One region of the Oceanobacillus locisalsi genome, then DNA from elsewhere that is predicted to be linked to it. Evidence: riboswitches for the same ligand, from Rfam matches in the RefSeq annotation. Region 1 holds a riboswitch; each other region holds the start of a gene.

Region 1 (7,019 bases):
TTACAGTCGACATGGGATTTAGATGTTATTTTTTCGGGAGAAAGTAATTCACAAGCGTTCCATCAATTTGTCTATGAAATCAGCAAAGAGATTGAGACATTGACCGAAGAAGTAACACGTATGGACACGAATGGATCGGTTGAAAACTGGGAAAAGATCGTATGTGATTTAGAACGGATAACGAAAAAGGTACGTGAGATGGGAGCTTATATCAGTTGTTTAAGTGCCCAAGATGTAACAGATAAACAAGCTGAAATCTATGTTGCCAAAAGAGCTCAAATAGCAGCAGCGTATAGCGCGCTTACGAAAATAATTGATCAGAAACTGGCAGCAATAACAGATACTGCGTGGAACCGGCTGCTTGTACAAGACACAATGAAACCGCTGCAATTTATATTAACTGAAAGGAGAGAACGAGCACGTGAACAATTGTCGGAAAACGAAGAAATTTTAATCAGCGATTTAGCAATAGATGGATACCATGCCTGGAATCAGATGTATGAAGCGGTTGTCGGCAACATGACAATCGATATAGAAGAGAACGGAGAGGTGCAGCCTTACTCTGTCGGACAGGCCTCAAATAAATTATCCACTGCTGATCGTGCGCAAAGAGAGCATGTTTTTCGCCAAATCAGTGATGCATGGAAAAAGAATGAAGCTTTATTCGGACAGACGTTAAATCACTTGGCGGGCTTTCGGCTGCAAACTTATAAACATTACGGTTGGGAGAATGTGTTGAAAGAGCCCTTAGAGAAAAATCGGATGCAGCAAGAAACGTTGCATGCGATGTGGGGAGCGATTGAAAAACACAAACCGCTATTTGTTAATTACTTACACCAAAAAGCTTCTCTGCTGGGTTTGGACGAATTAAGCATTTTTGATGTACATGCTCCTATCCGGTCAAATATAGAAAAGATGAGCTATGATGCGGGAGCGGCTTTTATTGTGGAACAATTCCGCAGTTTCAGCCCGCAAATGGCGGATTTCGCACAAATGGCATTTGAGAAACGCTGGATTGAAGCGGAAGATCGGGCAGGGAAACGTCCTGGAGGTTTCTGTACGAGCTTTCCTGTCAGTGAGCAGACCCGTATCTTTATGACTTACTCAGGAACGCCTTCCAATATCGCGACACTGGCCCATGAATTAGGGCATGGTTATCATCAGTATGTGATGAATGATGTAAATGGGTTAAATCAAGGTTATGCCATGAATGTGGCAGAAACTGCTTCCACGTTTGCGGAAATGATTGTCGCAGATGCGTCGGTAAAAATGGCTCAAACAGATGAAGAAAAGTTGACCTTATTAGAAGATAAAGTGTCACGCAGCATTGCTTTCTTTATGAATATCCATGCCCGCTTCTTATTCGAGAAACAATTCTATAAAGAACGCAAACAGGGGATGGTAAGCACGTACCGGTTGAATGAGCTTATGGTAGAAGCACAAAAAGAAGCGTATTGCGAAAGTTTGTCTGAATACGACCCGCATTTTTGGGCGTCCAAGCTGCATTTTCATATTACCAATGTACCGTTCTATAATTTCCCTTATACATTCGGTTATTTATTCAGTCAGGGAATTTATGCATATGCGAAAGAATATGAAGGTAATTTTGAAGAAAAATATATTACATTATTAAGAGATACCGGCCGGATGACTGTGGAACAACTTGCTGAAAAGCATCTGCAGGTGGATCTGACAAAACCTGATTTCTGGGAAAATGCAATGGAAATATGTAAACAGGATGTCCAGGAATTTTTAGAACTAGCCAAGAAACTGGAAAAGTAATCACGTCTATTGCGAATTATCTAAAAGTGATTTATACTACATTTATACAAAAAAGTGAATAAAAAAGCCTGCAAGGGGAGCCTTTGGCTGAGAGTGGACATGTTTGTGTTCTGACCCTTTGAACCTGTCAGTTAACGCTGGCGCAGGGATTGTGGACTTTTTGATGGATATAAAAGTAATGTGTGAGCGGAGTGTAAAATGTTCTTTTATGATTATTGGAAGAACATGACCATCAAGAAGACTCCCCTTGGCATTACTTTTTTGTGCGTTAGGAAAGTATTAAATTATGATTGTTTCATGTAAATGGGGGAGAAACATTTGAAAAATAAAACATTGTTTTTGGTCGAAGTAGCTATCTTTACAGCACTGGCTTTATTACTGGATATTTTACCAATTGGATTTACACTCTGGCCGCAAGGAGGGTCTGTATCTTTTGCAATGATTCCTGTCTTTATTGTTGCTTTCCGGTGGGGATTAAAGGGAGGCTTATTGTCCGGGTTCCTCTGGGGAATACTGCAGGTGGCTACAGGTACGGCTTATATCTTGCACCCGGTACAGGGCATTATTGAATATGGGCTAGCTTTCACTGTTGTCGGACTGGCTGGAGTGTTTTCCAAGCAGGTTATCGACAATATGAAAAAGAAGCAGATAAAAAAATCTTTTATCTACATTCTGACAGGCGTATTCCTGGGTTCAGCAGCCCGTTTTATTTGTCATTATATTGCCGGAATGGTGTTCTTCGGTTCAGCAGTAGAAGGGCAGCCAGCCTGGCTCTATTCATTAATTTATAATTCATCTTATATGATTCCATCTTTTGTTTTAAGTCTTATTATTGTATTTCTTTTGTTTTATAAACAGCCGAGAACATTAGTAGGAAAAATGTAAAGAAAACTCCCTCACACAAAAATCCTGCAGCATGCCTTGCTTCAGGATTTTTATTTCATTTTCTCAACGTTCGCACTAAAGAATAAGTATATAAACCTTGCTGTTTCAGGATGAACACGCTCTCTATTATCATGTTAAGTTTAAACATTCTTTTATTTTTTGATCAGAATATGGTGTATAGCGACTACTCCGGCCAAGCCCTTCGCTTTCCGACGTCCTGGGACTGCGGTTACTCGCTCCATCAAAAACCGTTGTACGTCGGAAAGCAAAACGGTCCGCCGCAGCGGCAGCCTTACACCTTCTACTCTTTTTCAACAGAATGTTAATTTTGTTAAGTTTTATTAACATTCTGTTATGGAATAGGCTATCTGGCTAAATAATGGTAGAATAAAGAAAATAAAGATGAAAGCAATATATTTTTATGTTCCTTTTCCTTCGAGAAAATCTTATTTAAAGAAGGATTTTTTATCAATGGGAACGTATATATGAATTAAGGGGGGATTTTCCAAATGGATAAAGAAATTCTAATCGTAGATGATGAACAATCCATTGTGACGTTGCTAAAATACAATATCGAGAATGCCGGGTTTACGACAGACGTGGCATACGACGGGGAAGAGGCTTACGAGAAAGCTTCATCTAACCGCTATGAATTGATTATTTTAGATTTAATGCTCCCGAAATTAGACGGGATAGAAGTATGCAGGAAACTTCGAAAAAATGATATGGACACACCGATTTTAATGCTGACAGCAAAAGATGAGGAAATTGACAAAATCCTTGGTCTGGAGCTCGGAGCAGATGATTATTTGACAAAACCGTTCAGCCCGAAAGAAGTGGTTGCCCGTGTGAAGGCCATTATCAGGAGGTCACAGCGGCCGGAAGGGGATTATTTTCAGTCTCTGCGAATAAAAGATTTAACAATTTACCCGGAGCGCTATGAAGCAGAAATAAAAGAAGAATTAATTACTTTTACAAGAAAAGAGTTTGAACTCCTGTACTATTTGGCTAAACATAAAGGAAAAGTCATTTCCCGAGATCAATTACTCAGCAGTGTATGGGATTATGATTTCATGGGAGATACGAGAATCGTGGATGTGCATGTAAGCCATCTGCGGGATAAAATTGAACCTGATTCTAAAAAGCCTGTATATATCAAAACAGTTCGTGGGTTAGGTTATAAACTAGAGGAGCCGGTTTAAATGCATATATTATTTTCAAAGCCATTGTTTCCAAATATTCTTGGCATCACGGTGGTCCTGATATTATCAGGGTGGCTGATGGTACAAGCTCAAGGAAATTGGATTTTTATCATAGCTATTATATTAGTAGAATTTTTAGTGATTTCTATTATATTTATGCAATTTTATAACAAATACGCAAGACCGCTTAATAAAGCCTCAAAAACAGTAAATGAAATGATTAAAGGAAATTATTCAGCCCGCTTTAACAACAGTAATAGTAAAGAAATGGAGCAATTAAGCAAAAACATCAATAAATTAGCGCGGAATATGAATGAAATTACGATTCAGGAACAAATGCAGGCAGAGCAATTAACTTCTATTATCGATAATATGAAAAACGGCCTCGCGCTGATTGATGAAAAAGGGTACGTTCACCTGGTGAATCGAGGTTTCTTGGAAATGTTTCAAGGGGAAGATAAACAGTATCGCGGTCATTTATATTATGATGTATTTGAAAATGAAGCCATGCACAATGTTGTCCAAGAAACATTTCTGTATGAACAGCCTGTCAAAGAACAGTTTAAAAACGAGCGCGGGCTGACTAAAAACTATATGGAAGTTATTGCTGCACCTGTTTTTAACGAGCATAATATGATTAAGGGGGCTGTACTGGTTATTTATGATATAACAGAATTGAAGCGGTTAGAAAAAATGCGTAAAGATTTTGTTGCGAATGTTTCTCATGAATTGCGTACACCTATTACGTCTATACGTGGGTTTGCGGAAACATTAAAGGAAAAGCAACATGATGAGCAAGCGGCAGAAGAGTTTATTGAGATTATATATAAGGAAAGCCACAGGCTGCAATTGCTTATAGAAGATCTGTTAGAACTTTCCCGCCTGGAAAGGGAAGATTTCCAACTGGAAAAAGAGCGTTTTAATGCGAAACAAATGATAGATGAAGTGCTGCCGCAACTGGAACAAAAAGCAGCAAAAAAAGATTTAGATTTTACAACATCGATTTCTCCGGATACAGACGTGTATGCAGATTCTGATAAATTGAAGCAGGTTATTATCAATCTCGTAGATAATGCGATTAACTATACACCATCTGGAGGAAATATCCATTTAAGCATAAATGAAGAAAATGAACGTGTTCATATTCTCATTGAGGATACAGGAATCGGTATTGAACAAAAGGCGACTTCCAGAGTGTTTGAACGCTTTTACAGAGTGGATAAGGACAGAAGCAGAAATACGGGAGGAACCGGCCTTGGACTCGCTATAGTAAAGCATATAGTCGAGGTTCACCAAGGGGAAATTGTTTTAGAAAGTGAAGTGGACAAAGGAACAGCAGTCCATGTATATATACCAAAACCTTAAGTCATCACCGCCCGGGTGGTGGCTTTTGTTCTTGTAGGGTAACGGAAGGAAGTGTCACTTTATAAATGAAAGAACTGCCGTTATAAGATAAGGGAGTAAAGGATAACCTACGTATACGCATTATGCAGTTTTCTCTAAACATGATAAAATAAGATTACAATTAGCGATGAAAGATAAAGGAGACAGAATGATGACCCAAAAGCTGATCTTAATTGATGGCAACAGTATTATTTATCGCGCTTTTTTTGCGTTGCCGCTGTTAAATAATGAAAAAGGCGTTTATACCAATGGTATCTATGGTTTTACTACGATATTGCTTCGGATTTTAGAAGAAGAGCAGCCGACACATATGCTTGTTGCTTTTGATGCAGGAAAAACGACTTTCCGCCACGAAACGTATAAAGAATATAAAGGAGGCCGGGAAAAAACACCCCCGGAACTTTCTGAACAATTTCCTGTCTTAAAAGAACTGCTCGATGCGTTTGGTATTAAACATTACCAGCTGGATCAATATGAAGCAGATGATATTATTGGAACATTATCGAAACAGGCAGATAACGAAGAATGGGACATAACCGTGTTCTCCGGCGACAAAGATTTACTGCAGCTTGTATCGGACCAGGTGACTGTCCGGGTGACCAAAAAAGGAATCAGTGAAATTGAAAACTATACACCCTCTTACCTATTCGAAAAGATGCAAGTAACCCCGGAACAGATTACGGATTTGAAAGGACTGATGGGAGACAGTTCAGATAATATTCCTGGCGTTCCGGGAATCGGTGAAAAAACAGCTACCAAACTGTTAACACAGTTTCATACATTAGAGAAAGTGTACGAACACTTAGATGAGGTCAGCGGGAAAAAGCTGAAGGAAAATTTAACAACCTATCGTGATGATGCGATAATGAGTAAGGATTTAGCTACCATTAACCGGGACTCGCCCATTACCGTTCAATTGGATGATGCTGTTTATGAAGGCTTCTCCACAGCATCTGTTCGTAATATGTTTATGGACTTAGGTTTCCAGTCGCTATTAACGCGAATTTCCGGAACAGAAGAAGCGGAAGAGGAGAAAGCAGGATACAAAGAAATAGATTATAGCATCGTGGAAGAAGTAACAGAAGCGCTATTTTCCAAACAGGATGCCCTTGTTGTAGAAATGCTGGGAGAAAACTATCATACCGAACCAATTGAAGGAATCGGGGTTGTCAATGAAAATAAAAAAAGTTTTATTCCTATTTCTGTAGCAGCGGAATCGTCGGCTTTCAAAAAATGGGCGGAAGACCCTGCGAAAAAGAAGATTGTATTTGATGCAAAACGGACAAAAGTTGCCTTATTACGTCGTGATATTCAAATAGAAGGCATTGTGTTTGATGCCTTGCTTGCTTCTTATTTAATTAATCCTGCTGAAAATAACCACGATATTCCGGGGATTGCAAGCAGAAAAGGAAAATATGATGTGTCCTTTGATGAAGAGGTGTACGGAAAAGGAGCGAAACAACAGGTGCCGGAAGAAGCGGTTCTCAGTGAGCACGTCATCCGGAAAACTGATACGCTGCTGGAATTGTATCCTGGGATGGAGAAGGAATTAGAGGAGAATGAACAAGCGGATTTATTAAAGCATTTAGAAATGCCGCTTGCACTGATTCTTGCTGAGATGGAACACCATGGTGTTTTAGTAGATGTGGATCGTCTGAAAGAAATGGGAGAAGATTTGAAGGAACGACTGGATAAACTGGAAAAAGAAGTATATGAACTGGCAGGCAAAGAATTCAACTTGAATTC
Region 2 (7,019 bases), on a different contig from region 1:
GGAAGCATTACATTGACAACTGGTGTCCTGATGGATGATCCATTAAAAACAGCTTCCTCTTCAGCGATGGCAAACGGCGGTGTATCAGCATTTGTGAAGTCAGCAGCAATTGAAATGCCGCGCGGGATCCGGATTAATCATGTCAGTCCATCCATGCTTGAGAAATCGAAAGAAAAGTATGGGAAGCTATTCCAAGGATTTGAGCCTGTTTCTTCCAAGCGAATTGGCCTGGCTTATCGAAAAAGTGTGTTTGGTGCGCAGACTGGACAGGCTTATAAGGTTTACTAGTCTATCTTTTGTAAGATGGAAAAAGGAATTAAGGGAACGTAATAAACGTTTGTTAAAAAAAGAGGTGTCTCTATGGAGCTTATCGGTATTTTAATTACTGCTGGTATTGTCTATTTCCTGTACAAAAAAAGGGTGATAAAAAATATTCGATTTCCCGTTATCAAAGTTGGATTTGTTACCAATCACCTGAAAAACAACCAGTTACGCATCCGCTATAAAAAATTTAATGGTATTTCCAATCATATTTTTGTTGTAGGTACAAATCAAAATGTGCATTTTGATTATGATGTCGTAGTAGAAAAGGGCTCGCTTGAATTAACATTCAGGCAGCGAAGGAATGTCGTTTTCCATAAAGAATTTCATCAGAGCGAAAAGGGATCTTTTTCTTTTACATCTTCACGGAAGAATTGTATGTTACTTGTTATTGGAAAACATACAAAAGGAAGCTGTCAGGTGGAATTGGATAGAGCAGATGAAGAAATCGCCAATTAGCTTCTCTTTCTATTTAGTTAGTAAAACAAGGAAGAGGTAGATTGCCTATCATGCAAGATCTACCTCTTCCTTATTAATTAACCCTGCCCGATCAGGCGAAGAAATCCAAGCTGATCCGATATAAAGAAGGCGAAACATAAGGCGACGAACATGGAAATGAAGAAAATCCAGTCTTTACTCGATATCGTTAATTGGTGATAAAAGGTGCGGTTGCGTTCCCCGGTAAACCCTTTGGATTCCATTGCAATCGCCACCCGCTCTGCCTTTCGAATCGAACTGGCAAGCAGCGGGATAATATATTGTTTGTTGTTCTGCCATTTTTGACGAAGCCCTTTTGTTCGCTGTACGCCGCGTATTTGATGTGCTTGCCTGATTAAATTAAGCTCCGTTTTAAAGGTAGGCAGAAAACGGTAACCTGCTAAAATACCATAGGTCAGTTTAGGGGAGAGCTTTGCCTGCTGCATTAAACTGAGCATAAATTTAGTCGGATCCGTCGTCAGGGCAAATAACAAGGATAATGAGATAAAGCATAACGATCGTAATGCCAGGCTGATTCCGACTTGAAAGCTTCCGGAGGTGATCTCGAACCATAGAAACTGAAAAACTACCGGACCGGTATTGTAAGATTCATCGGTATAAAGCATAGTCATCCAAGCCAGTCCAATGGCAAATAGTGAAAGCGGAATAAAAAACAATAGCCATTTTTTTAATGGTATATTAGTGAAAAATAAAGTTAGCATCAATATATATATCAAGAAAATAAGCGGCGTGATCATATCGAAAGCGAAACTTAATAGAATGCCTGGAATTAAAACTGCCAGTGCTTTTATCGTCGGATTAATCGATTGAATCATGGAACAATCGCCGCTTTGCTAGAGAACCTTTTATGATAAGGAGATCGAAGTCTCGCCTTATTTAAAAGCGGAGTCTGTTCCCATAAGTAATCAGGAGCCCCATCAAAAGCAATGCCGCCTTCGTTCAATACAACTGCCCGTTGGCAATGTTTGGCAACTAATTCCATATCATGGGTTACGATCATGACAGCAGTTCCTTGCTCTCTCAAATTGTGAATAATATCCAGCAGCTCCTTGGTCGTCTGATGATCCTGCCCGTACGTTGGTTCGTCAAAGAATAATAGATCAGGGGTTTCATCCAGCATGGTTGCCACACTTAAGCGCCGCTTCTGGCCGCCGCTTAACATAAAAGGATTACGAGCCTGATGCTTTTCTAAATGTAATAATTTCAATAAGGCAGAAGCTCTGCTTTCCAATTGCTTTGCCGGCATGCCATTTAATTGCATACCAAATGTTATTTCCTGATAAACGGCGTCGCGTATAAACTGATGTTCCGGCTGTTGAAAAACAAAACCGGTCCGTTTTCTTAATTCATGTTCTGACCATGCATTTAGATTTTTCTGATGCAAGGTTATCTGACCGTCCTGAGGCTGTTTTAATCGCGTGAGCAACTGCAGCAATGTAGATTTGCCCGCACCATTCTCACCTAAGATTGCCATTAATTCACCTGGATAAATAGAGAACGACACATAATTTAAGATCGATTGTTTTTTATATTGAAAAGCGAGCTGATCAACCTCCATAATAGGTGCTGAATCGTATTCATGAATGGCTGGTAATGCTTGCTCCAGTTCTTTCCGATAGGCCGGCGGAAAGGCAATATGATGGGCGTGCAATTCCTCCCGATAGGCTGAAAAAACCGTAGCTGGCTGATCATCGATAACTACTTGGCTGGCATGGTTTAATACCAGCATCCGATCTGCATAATCCACCCAATCTTCAGCTTGATGTTCAATGACCAGCACCCCTTGCTGCAATTCCTTTTGAAGCCGCATTATAGTTTCAATGAATTCAAGTCTGGAAACCGGGTCTAAATTGGCTGTTGGTTCATCTAAAATTAAATAATCTGGTTCCATCAGCAATACAGAGGCCAAGGCAATTTTCTGCTTCTGTCCTCCTGATAAATCATGGATTTTATGATAGAGAAAATCTTGCATGCCTACTTGTTTTAGTGCTGTTAAGATACGCATATACATTTCTTCTCTTGGTATGGCCATGTTTTCTAAGACAAAAGCTAATTCATCCTCGACACGAATCATACAAAATTGACTCTCTGGATCCTGAAAAACAATGCCGACCTTTTGGTTAAGCTTGCCTTTTGCGTAATCTTGTGTGGCTCTTCCTTGAAAAAGAATCTCGCCTTTCGTTGTTCCTTCTACAGCTTCTGGGTATAGCCCATTAAGGCAGAGGGCAAGAGTGCTTTTACCCGCACCGCTCGCCCCCATCAATAGAGTAACTTCATCCGCATAAAGAGAAACAGTAAGCTGGTTGATAACGGCTTCTGCTTGATCTTGATAGAAAAAAGAAAAATCATTCAATTGGAATAAAGGGTTACGATGCGCTTGATTGCTCATGTCGCTTCTGCCTCTCCTTTCCTAACGGGTAACCGCTCAGTGCTCCTGTAGCTGCTAATTGATCGGCGATATATTTTCCTAATAAACCGGCAATCAGCGCACCACTAATAACACGGGTAATAAACATGGCGATAACAAGCCAGTTCGTATAGGCGTCATACCCGGACATAAAGTAAGCATAAGGAAAGCTTACCGTGGCTGCCAACATACCTGACAGGATCAAAACTCGCAGGCGGTAATCTTTCCACCTTGTGAGAGCAAAGCCAAGTTCTGCGCCAAGACCTTGTACCATACCGGATAAAATCAAAGTTGGTCCTGCAGTAGAGCCGACTAACACCTCTGTTAGTGCTGCAATGGTCTCTGAGGTAAAAGCTACCCCGGGTTTTCGAATAATATAAGCAGCAATAATCGAGACAATAAACCAGACACCAAAGATGAGCTCATAGCTGAGCGGTCCCAATCCAAACGGTGTCAAGACGCCGTACAGCACATTTCCCACTCCGAAAAAAGCAAGGTAGATCAGTCCAAAAACAACTCCAAGAATGGACATCAAAACGATATCTTTCAATTTCCATTGTTTCATGATTATTGCTCCTGTTCTTTTGGATTAGAAGGGCTGTTTGCTGAAATCGTAAACGTCATCGTCACATGTGAAACTACATCCTGCACCTGCTCGAAGGATTGCTGTAAAACGCGGAAAATATCATGCACATCCCCGTCTAATCTTGTCGCATAATGGGCGTGACTGACAGACACTTCCGTAGTTTTGGACCAATCGATCTGCTGATATATTTTTTCCATATAATCTTCTTCGCCTAAAGGATATAGAGAGAATTTACATCCGGCTTGCTGCTGAACCGCTTTCGAAGAGGATTCATTCATCAGCTCGTTACTCTCATCCATATAGACATCAGCCGTTGAGTCGCCAGGGCAGCCGATGGAATACGTGCCGCTCATCGCGACATGCTTCCCTGTTTTAGCAGCATGAAGAAAAAGCGCTTTTGTAACGTCAAAAATATGCACTCTTTTGCCTCTGATACATGTCGTTACATCATCGGTTGATTTCCACACCTTTGACATGTCAACTTCTTCTAATGTTGATAAAATAACCTCCGCAAAATCATCGCTCATCGGAAACAGCGTAAATTGACACCCTGCAATTCGACTTGTACCACATTCGATCGTCATTTCCATACCTCCAATAATATTTATCCATAAAAAAACTGCACTCCGATGGGAATGCAGTTTGTACGTATGTATGAAAAATGTAGCATCAATAAAACGATTGACATACGGTCCACTACACTTCCCCACGCTGGTATTATCCAGATCGGGTATTAAGGGTCAGGTTTTCACCTTCTCAGCTATTTAAAAAAGCTCCCCTAGTGAGATTCGGTTTATGCAGTTGTTATGGTAATTCATATCATATCTAAATTAGTATAAGTTGTAAAGAGGCTTGAGAACCTTCAAAATTTAATACGATCATCTCTAATAGGATGATGTTTTTATATAAAAGCATTATATTGAATATTTTTAAAAAATCAAATAATCCTCTATAATAAAAAAGGAGAGGGGATGTTAATGTGGATATTCAAAAAATAGTTATTGTCAGCCCGATGATAAAGGAATTAAAAGAACACATAGAACAATATAAACTAGACAAAAACATTCGTTACGTAACCGAAGATGTTTTGACTGAAGAAGACCTGGATTGGGCAGATGTTTTTTGCGGTTTTCAAGTACAGAAAGATACTGACTATAGTAAAGTAAAATGGGTACATTCTCTGGGAGCCGGCGTCGATGGTTTTTTGTATCATCAGGACTGGAATGAAAACGTATTATTAACGCGGACCGTTTGCTCGTTTGGGCAGCGTATTGGAGAGTATTGTCTGAGTTATATTCTAAAGGATACCCAAGAACATGCCACTTTTGCAGCACAGCAGGAGAACAAAGTGTGGCGCGAAGTTACTCCTGCGCTATTGGATGCGAAAATAGCAGTGATTTATGGAACCGGCGAAATTGGCAGTACAGTAGCTAATATATTGACGGGGTTTGGAATGAAGGTGTATGGCATATCTTTAAGCGGGAAGCAGAAGCCGGCTTTTGAACAAGTGGCAGCTGCTAGTTCCAATAACTCGTTGATGAAAGAAGCTGATTATGTCATAAATACATTGCCATTAACCGATAAAACAGCTGATTTATTTGATAAATCATTCTTTAACCAAGTTGGGCATATCGGGTTTATCAATGTGGGCAGAGGAAAGTCTGTCGTTGAGGACGACTTGATAGAAGCAATCGATAAGGAGCAGGTGCGATTTGCGGTGCTGGATGTTTGCCGCGAAGAGCCGTTGCCGGAAACGCATGCCTTTTGGAGGCATCCAAATATAACAGTCACGCCGCATATATCCGCTGTGACGACTGCTAAAGAAGCGGCGGATTGTTTTGTTGATACACTGCATAAGGTTGAAGCGGGAGAAGTGTTGGAAAATAAAGTAGATGTTCAAAAAGGATATTGAAAATATTTTTACATGTATTGCTATTTACAGAGTCCAAATGCGAATCAATGATTACAATTTTGACGATGTATAAAAAATAAAACTCCTCAGAAACTATACGATGTACATTATGTTTTGATGTTTATTCATACAAAAAAAGGGAAATATACAATGGGTGTAGGAAATTGTATGTTTTAAGAAGTAGTTCAAGGAGGAGTTTAGATTGAGAGTACAAGATAAAGTAACGCTCATCACAGGAGCTGGAACAGGTATTGGAAAAGAAACAGCTCATTTATTTGCAAAAGAAGGCGCAAAGCTTATTTTGACAGATGTCAATGTGGAGGGTATACAAGAAACAGAAAAAGAAGTAAAGGATCTTGGAGCAGAGGCTATTTCGATAAAGCATGATGTCAGTCAGGAAGCGGATTGGCAAGAAGTTGTTCAAAAAGCAGTGGACCAGTTTGGTACAATTGATGTCTTGTTTAACAACGCTGGTATCTATATTATTAAGCCAGTCACCGAAATTGAATTAGATACATGGAATAAATTAATGAATATCAATGTGACAGGTACTTTCTTAGGTATGAAACATGTGCTTCCAGTGATGCAGAAGCAAAAAAGTGGCTCCATTATCAACGCTTCTTCTGTTGCAGGACTTGGCGGAGCTCCTGGACATGCATTATACGGTGCAAGCAAAGGAGCAGTCCGTATTATGAGTAAGGATGTTGCGATGGAAGTTGCTAAAGATCAGATTCGTGTGAACTCTATCCATCCCGGTTATATTGATACGCAGATGGCAGATTATGGCGCGGAGCAACAAGGAAAATCTACGGAAGAAGTTGGAGAAGGGTATCCGCTTGGCCGTTTAGGAAAACGGGCTGAGGTAGCGAAAACGGTGTTGTTCTTAGCATCGGATGATTCTTCTTATACAACAGGTGCTGAATTTCCGATTGATGGCGGAGCAACGAATTCCCTTTAGGAGAATGGATTAAGTGATAGAGAAGAGGCTTTGACATAGCAGGTCAAAAAAATTCCGGTTGTCCAAATGAGATAATCGGAAATTTTTTTGTTTTGGTTTATTGTCAGTTGTATGAAGTCATCGCATTATTCATGACAAACTTGCTGCATATCCGATATAGTATAGATAGATATGTCTAACGTGATAAGAGGCGAGTGAATATGACAAACAAAGAACCTAAACTGACGAAAAAACAAATAGCGATACTAGAAGCGGCAACGGATTTATTTGCAGAAAAAGGCTATGCAGGGACTTCAACGAGTGAAATTGCCAATAAAGCAGAGGTAGCAGAAGGAAC
Region 3 (7,019 bases), on a different contig from region 1:
CGGATTCCCCAAACAAGCAGAACACCGGTTAGAAAGATATAAGCGCAACCGAATAACCCGGCCGATAAATAAGCAGTCAGCAGATTTTCCGGCGCCAATGCGAGGATAATGGATGCAGAAGCTATGGCTAAGCTCCCTATCTTATAAGCGAAAGGGAGGCCTCCTTTTTCAATCATTGATCCTGAAAAACCTCCAAGCACACCGAAAATACCAATCATCACCCAAAATCCGGAGAGAAGTACGTTATTGTAGTCCCCGGCAGCTTCAATAAATGACCTGGAAAATGTCCAGAATGCAGCTGTGGAAAAACCTAAAATGAAGGAAGCTATAACCAAATTAGTTGACCCTTTTGCACCCTGAAGCGAAAGATTTCCTTTTTTAAACATCAGTTTCGATCCTGATCCGGTATCCATTTCCGGAATCACTTTATAATTCCATATAAGTATAAATAATGCTAATACAGCATAGATTGCATAAGTTATTCGCCAATGAGGCGTGAGTAAAATAGCTCCTAATCCAGAGAGTGCGATACCGAAGCCTGTTCCTGAATTAATCCATGTATTTGCTTTTCCTTGCTGCTTTTCTTTTATCCAAAGCGAAACGGCACCCCCATAAGGAGGTGATACCAGACCCGTACTTCCGCCAGCAAGCAGAACACCTAATCCAAGCACCCAGACATTCGGTGTAACGGCCATCAAAAACAGACCAAGAAATGCAGACAAGCCGGCGAATATAATCATTCTTCTCGGTCCTTCTCTTGTAGTCATAACAGTGGCGTAAATAATTGTTACACAATATGCAACATAAAATAGAGAAGAAATAATCCCGGAGGTAGAATCGGTCATCTCCATCGATTCATTTATTGCCGGAAGAAGCAGACCAAAGCTGAACCTTGCCAAACCGTAGGCAACTGCAATCATTGTCACACCAGGCAGCACTAATTTTGAAAACTTCATGTTGTTCATCCTAACTCTGTAAATGCTTGAATAATAATGTAAAACTAGATAGAACGACCTTTCTAGTTATGGTCTAGATGCAGTCTATCAATAGCATTATTGAATCGTCAAGCTGTTTTTTGCAAGCATTTGTCCAATTTAGAAGATAAAATGGACAAGAAGCAGGAATAAAATAAGAAGGTAAATGCTGTTTGCTTTTGTAATTGATTAGTAAGAGGATATAAAACGACATTTTATTTTTGGATGAAATGAACTAACATGTCATATTTCACCTAAAAACCCTTGTATCACTTTGATACAAGGGTTTTTAGGTGAAATATTGCTTCAATGATATATTTGTTGAATCATTCGGTTAATCATTTTCTCGCTCTTCTGCTTCTGTTCGTTTTATATATTCTTGCATTCTTCTTTTATTCGGCGTAATAGTCAAACCTAAATATTTTCTTTCCCGGTTTGCGTCTTTGAAGAAAGAGATAGCCATTAATATGACGACTACACTAAACGGCAATGCCGATATAATGGCGGCAGACTGCAAGGCGTCCAATCCGGTTTCTCCGCCTGATAATAGTAATACAAACGCAATTGCGGATAATGATACGCCCCATACCACTTTGATAAAGTTCTTCGGATGCAGGGTTCCAAAAGCGGTCTGCATACCTAATACAAATGTTGCGGAGTCTGCTGATGTAACAAAGAAAGATGCAATCAGCACGAGCGCAATAACAGATAGAATAATACTCAAAGGCAGTTCATTGAAAATACCGAATAACTGCGTCTCAGGCGGCAAATTAAATATTTGTGGTGCACCTTGGCCCGCTTCGATTCCTGTCATACCGAACGCGCTGAACCAGAATATACTTACAAGGGTCGGAACACATAATACGGCTAAAACAAACTCCCGGATAGATCTACCGCGGGAAACTCTAGCAATAAAAATGCCGACAAATGGGCTCCAGCTCATCCACCAGCCCCAATAATATAATGTCCAGCTCTGCATCCATTCATGTTTCTGATCGTTTAATGGCGCTGCATCCAGACTGCTAAATAAAAGTGTTGTTAAGTAATCGCCTGTTGAACTTGTTACCATGTTGAGAATAAGTAATGTTGGTCCTAAAATCAACATAAACAGGAATAACAGCCCTGCTAAAATCATGTTTAAATTACTTAAATACTGTATTCCTTTGCTTAATCCGCTCCAAGCACTGATTAAGAACAATACGGTAACAATGGCGATAATAATTCCTTGAGTAATTATGTTATTAGGAACATTAAAGAGATAATTTAGACCTCCGTTAATTTGCATGGCTCCTACACCTAAGGAAACAGCTACACCGATAATCGTTGCAAACACAGCTAATACGTCAACGATATTTCCTAATGGCCCGTCTACACGATTACCAAATATAGGTCGTAATGTTTTCGATAAAAGGCCGACTTCTCCTTTTCTGAATTGGAAATAAGCCAATGCCAATGCAACAATCCCATACACAGCCCAAGGGTGGAATCCATAATGCAGGAAAGTGGATCGCATTGATTCCGCTAAGGCAGCTCTGGTTTCCGGGTCAGTTGTAGGCGGTGCAAGGTAATGGGAGATTGGCTCTGATGAACCGTAAAATACTAACCCGATTCCCATACCAGCGCTAAATAACATGGTTAACCAGGAAATAGTGTTGAACTCCGGTTTATCTGTTGGTTTCCCCAATTTCAATTTACCAATAGGACTGATACCCAAGAAGATACAGAAAAATAAGATGACAGTGAATACTGCCATATAATACCATCCGAAAGTTTCTGTAACCCAATCGCCGATTGCTCCTGAATAATGTCCAAATTGATCAGGAAAAACAGCACCCAGCACAACTAATATGCCGACGATAACCGACGCATACGTAAATACGCTGGAAAAGTTTTTATTCGATTTTTTAGTCATGACAAATTTTTCTCCTCCTAAATCTAAGAAAGCTATTTTTTATTTTAACATAACCGTAAAAGGAAGCAAGTAAACCTGTTATTTATTTGTCGAACGCTGTTTATTGCAGATGTTCGAATTGTATCTGGTTGTATTTTCCGTAAAAAATTTCACTTAGAACTAAAACAAAACGGTATAACCCAAGAAGAAATAGGGGAACTGACAACGTACGTGGAATTGTATACAAGAGGAGTGGCTTTTCATGATAATATCTGTAGTTACTTTCAGGATCTATGAAAGCAGGAGTGAATAAATCGATTTTGTCATAATACCTTAATGACTGGATGGAAATATTATTTAATTTGGCTGTCTCGCCGATGGAGTATAGGTTTTTGTGCATGTTATATTCTCCTCTTATATTGTTCTATTTTAAATAATAAAGGAATAATAGCTTCAGCAAAAGGTAAGGAATAAAGGATAGAATAATATAATCGATTCTTGTTCGTTGATATCACTCTGTAAATTTATTCGAGAATGGTATGCTGAGAGTGGAGGTAATTTCCTGGGAAATAAAGAAACTGTCATTTTTAATTTTTAACTGGCAACTGAGACTGACGAAACAAATTGTAAAATGATTGCGTTCATTCGTATACAGTAGTATTAAAGGTAAAGTAACAAATAGCCGTATTGCAATAAAGGCGTGTTATATTAGCTATCTTGGTTAATAGTAGAAGCATTTAGGGAAAACAAGTAGAAATAGAGCAACCCATTTTGAATGAATAAAAGAAGATATAGCATTAATGTATCAACAAGCTTATTTAAAGCAGAAAACCAAAGAAAGGAAGAATAAATATGGCACAAAATAAAAAGACTATAAGACTGCTATTCCCGCAGTGGCAAGGAGGAAATAACCCCGATTATGCTTTTGGAGGTGAACTATTAGCACACATTGCGCCGAAAAGTAAAACAAGCGAAACATTTGAAGTAGAAGTGGATACAGACTTTGAAAAGAAATTAGAAGTGAAAAATGGTGTAAAAGGTGAGCACGTCATATCGCAACAAATGAAAAAAACAGCTGACATTCTGAAAGAACAGCAGCCGGATAAAGTCATTATATTTGGCGGAGACTGTTCCATGGATCAAGTGCCATTTGATTATTTAAGCGGAAAATATGGTGATAAACTAGGGATTTTATGGTTGGATGCACATCCGGATATTGCAACAACAAATGATTCGACAGATGTTCATGAGATGGTGGCGGCCAATTTGCTGGGAAAGGGTGCGCCTCAATTTGTTACAGAAGTAAAAAACCCGGTGCCCTTGAGCCATATGATGTATGCAGGATTAATAGAAAAGGATTTACGTGATAGGGACAAGTTAGTAAAAGAATTACATGTCCCCTTTGTCGGTCCGGAGGAGTTAAAAGAAAATAGCGATCCGATTATGGATTGGATAAAAGAAAATAACATTGCATATTTAGCTGTTCACTTTGACTTGGATGTTTTATCCCCGAAGGATTTTCGTTCTATTTATCCGGCAGAGCCATATACGGACTCAGAAGATTTTCCTGCGGCAGTTGGTGAAATGAAACTTGCACAAGTTGCTCGTGTATTAAATGATGTTTCTGAACAAGCTGAAATTGTTGGACTAGGGATAGCTGAACATCTGCCTTGGGATGCTATTAATCTTAGAAAAACATTGTCTCAAATATCGATTTTCAATGATTGATTATAATAAAGACAGGCTAATAGTGTACACCTATTGTATCCCTTTACAATATGAAAATATAATATTAAAATGAATGTAACATTGAATAATAAACCACTAGGGGTGCCGTCTGGCTGAGATAAGATTTGCATCTTAATCCCTTTGAACCTGATCTAGCTCATACTAGCGTAGGAAAGTGGAGATGGCGGATATACGGTGTATTTATATCTTTTACGTAAAAGTAACCACTCCATTTCGGGGTGGTTTTTAATTTATTAAAGCAATTCTTGCAAATTTTGTATTTGGAATAATTAGAAAAAAAGGAGTGTTTTGTTATGGATTATATCGGGAAAATCAGAAGTAGAAACCCGCTTATCTATAATGTCATCAATGAAGTAGCCACGAATTTTGCCGCAAATGGATTGATTGCAATCGGTGCTTCTCCGGCTAATTCGCATACTCCAAAAGAAGCAGTGGAGAATGCGCAACATGCTCAAGCTGTTGTGTTGAATCTTGGAACACTGACGGAGGAACGTGCAGAGGCCATGTTGATTGCAGGGAAAACAGCGAATGAGGAAGGGGTTCCTGTTATTTTGGATCCGATTGCTGCTGGAGGAACAACATTTCGGACAGAAGTCATTGATAAGCTGCTGGAAAAAGTTCAATTTACAGCTATTCGGGCCAATGCAGGAGAAATTGCTGTACTAGGAAATGTGTTTGAATCCATGAAAAGTCCTGACTCCACCATTGCGGAAATTGATCCGGAAATCGCAAAGGCAGTAGCAAAAAAATATAATACAGTCGTCATTGCAACTGGAAAAACAGACGTGATTACCGATGGTGTTCGTACAACATTTTGCAGTAATGGGGATGCCATGTTGCAGAATATCACAACGAGCGGATGTCTGCTCACTTCGCTGATCGGACCGTATGTCAGCGTTGGGGAAGATGTGTATGAGGCAAGTGTTGAGGTAACTGCTGCTTATGGAATTGCAGCGGAGTTGGCAATGAAAAAAGCAGAAGGACCCGGTTCCTTTATTCCAGCATTGTTGGATACATTATATTTTCTGGATCAAAACACAGTAAATAAGTATAAGCGGCTGGAAGAATGGTAGTATGTATGATTTCAGAGAAATGGGAATGTAGAAAATAATTATGCAGAAACGATAAAAATCAGGAAGGAGAGCAAAAACATGGAACAAATGATATTTATTCAGACAGGTACAGGCGTAGATTTACACGGGCAAAATATTAACGAAGCTTCCAAACGTGCTGTGACAAATGCAATTCATTCTAATTCAATGCCGGGAATTCAAGGCGCGCTGCCTGATCAAGACTTAAACAACATGAAGGTAAATGTGAAATTGGGTATTCCAGGAGATATGGAACATTTGGATGAAGGAAAGATAAAGCAATTGATACCGTATGGCACGGTGACGGTGGAAAAGTTAGATGGCGGGCTGATTACAACAAGCGGTGTCTATCTAAGTGACCAAGAAGATAAAAATGACTTAATGTATATTGTCAATGCTGTTGTCGAAGTGGGATATTAGGAAGACAGAAAAAAAAAGAATGAAGTGAAAGGAAAGGTATTCCTTTTGCGTCCTGCTGAGAAAAAAAGCCGGATAATTCCCGGCTTTTTTTGTTGCAATTACTTTAAAAGAAAGCATCGAGCAAGATCAATCCTTCCTCGGTGCAATTCCTTTAATAAGCATTTCTGTCCATTCTTCGGTATAAGGGGCAATTTTCTCATAAATCTGCGGCTTGGAAATCCCTTCTACAATCGCCTGGAAATACAGCAGCAGAAATTCATCCGAATATTTCAGATCCACTTTTCCTTCTTTCCGGCCTCGGTGAAATAAATCCAACAACATACCATAATTTATTTCATTAAATTTCTGCATCATTAAAGATAAGCCTTCCTCGTCCTTTGCTGTAAAAAAATCCATCATTCGCATGTAAAAGGGGTGACTGATTTTATCCAACAGACCGATTTTATTTTGACTCAATGCAATCAATGTTTCTTCAAAAGGTTTATTTTCAGCCATAATATTTTTTGCATCCGTAATCAGCCGGTTAATAAAATCTTGGAAAACTTCACGAATCAGGTTATCCTTGCTGCCAAAATATTTAAAAAGGGTAGCTTTGCCGACATTCGCATGTTTCGCAATTTCCTCCATGGTTACATTGCCGGTATCTGTATCTCCGTTCATCAGTTCAAAAGCTGCTTCTAAAATCTGCTTTTTCTTTTCTTCTGTTCTTTTTTCAAAACCATTCACATATATGACCTGCTTTCTGTTGAACAAACATTCATAAAAAAATTTGTAAATGAACGTCTCTCTTCCTATTTATTATATCCGTCTAATTATGAACTGGCAAATAAAAAATAGTATATATTATATTGACTTCAAAGATAAAAAAGAATAATATTGAACCATATTATAGAT

The links. A riboswitch is a leader RNA that binds a small molecule or an ion and turns the genes downstream of it on or off. The one in region 1 is predicted to bind thiamine pyrophosphate.
Region 2: it holds a riboswitch for thiamine pyrophosphate, as region 1 does, so the genes downstream of both, ACFQ19_RS17580 (YkoF family thiamine/hydroxymethylpyrimidine-binding protein) here and thiT (energy-coupled thiamine transporter ThiT) in region 1, are expected to answer to the same signal.
Region 3: it holds a riboswitch for thiamine pyrophosphate, as region 1 does, so the genes downstream of both, thiM (hydroxyethylthiazole kinase) here and thiT (energy-coupled thiamine transporter ThiT) in region 1, are expected to answer to the same signal.

Annotation. Positions count from the first base shown of each region.
Region 1 is NZ_JBHTKK010000022.1:25,279-32,297, forward strand. Features, by position in the region: gene ACFQ19_RS15545 (M3 family oligoendopeptidase) at 1-1,782, shown strand, start outside; TPP riboswitch at 1,846-1,949, shown strand; gene thiT (energy-coupled thiamine transporter ThiT) at 2,101-2,667, shown strand; gene ACFQ19_RS15555 (response regulator transcription factor) at 3,177-3,869, shown strand; gene pnpS (two-component system histidine kinase PnpS) at 3,870-5,234, shown strand; gene polA (DNA polymerase I) at 5,425-7,019, shown strand, end outside.
Region 2 is NZ_JBHTKK010000028.1:40,444-47,462, forward strand. Features, by position in the region: gene ACFQ19_RS17555 (short chain dehydrogenase) at 1-288, shown strand, start outside; gene ACFQ19_RS17560 (hypothetical protein) at 361-780, shown strand; gene ACFQ19_RS17565 (energy-coupling factor transporter transmembrane component T family protein) at 858-1,634, opposite strand; gene ACFQ19_RS17570 (ABC transporter ATP-binding protein) at 1,631-3,208, opposite strand; gene ACFQ19_RS17575 (ECF transporter S component) at 3,186-3,794, opposite strand; gene ACFQ19_RS17580 (YkoF family thiamine/hydroxymethylpyrimidine-binding protein) at 3,794-4,396, opposite strand; TPP riboswitch at 4,499-4,602, opposite strand; gene ACFQ19_RS17585 (D-2-hydroxyacid dehydrogenase) at 4,792-5,724, shown strand; gene ACFQ19_RS17590 (SDR family NAD(P)-dependent oxidoreductase) at 5,927-6,682, shown strand; gene ACFQ19_RS17595 (TetR/AcrR family transcriptional regulator) at 6,883-7,019, shown strand, end outside.
Region 3 is NZ_JBHTKK010000012.1:27,474-34,492, forward strand. Features, by position in the region: gene ACFQ19_RS10880 (MFS transporter) at 1-956, opposite strand, end outside; gene ACFQ19_RS10885 (BCCT family transporter) at 1,309-2,886, opposite strand; gene ACFQ19_RS10890 (MerR family DNA-binding transcriptional regulator) at 2,987-3,265, opposite strand; gene ACFQ19_RS10895 (arginase family protein) at 3,718-4,593, shown strand; TPP riboswitch at 4,682-4,784, shown strand; gene thiM (hydroxyethylthiazole kinase) at 4,908-5,687, shown strand; gene ACFQ19_RS10905 (Lin0512 family protein) at 5,766-6,125, shown strand; gene ACFQ19_RS10910 (TetR/AcrR family transcriptional regulator) at 6,252-6,851, opposite strand.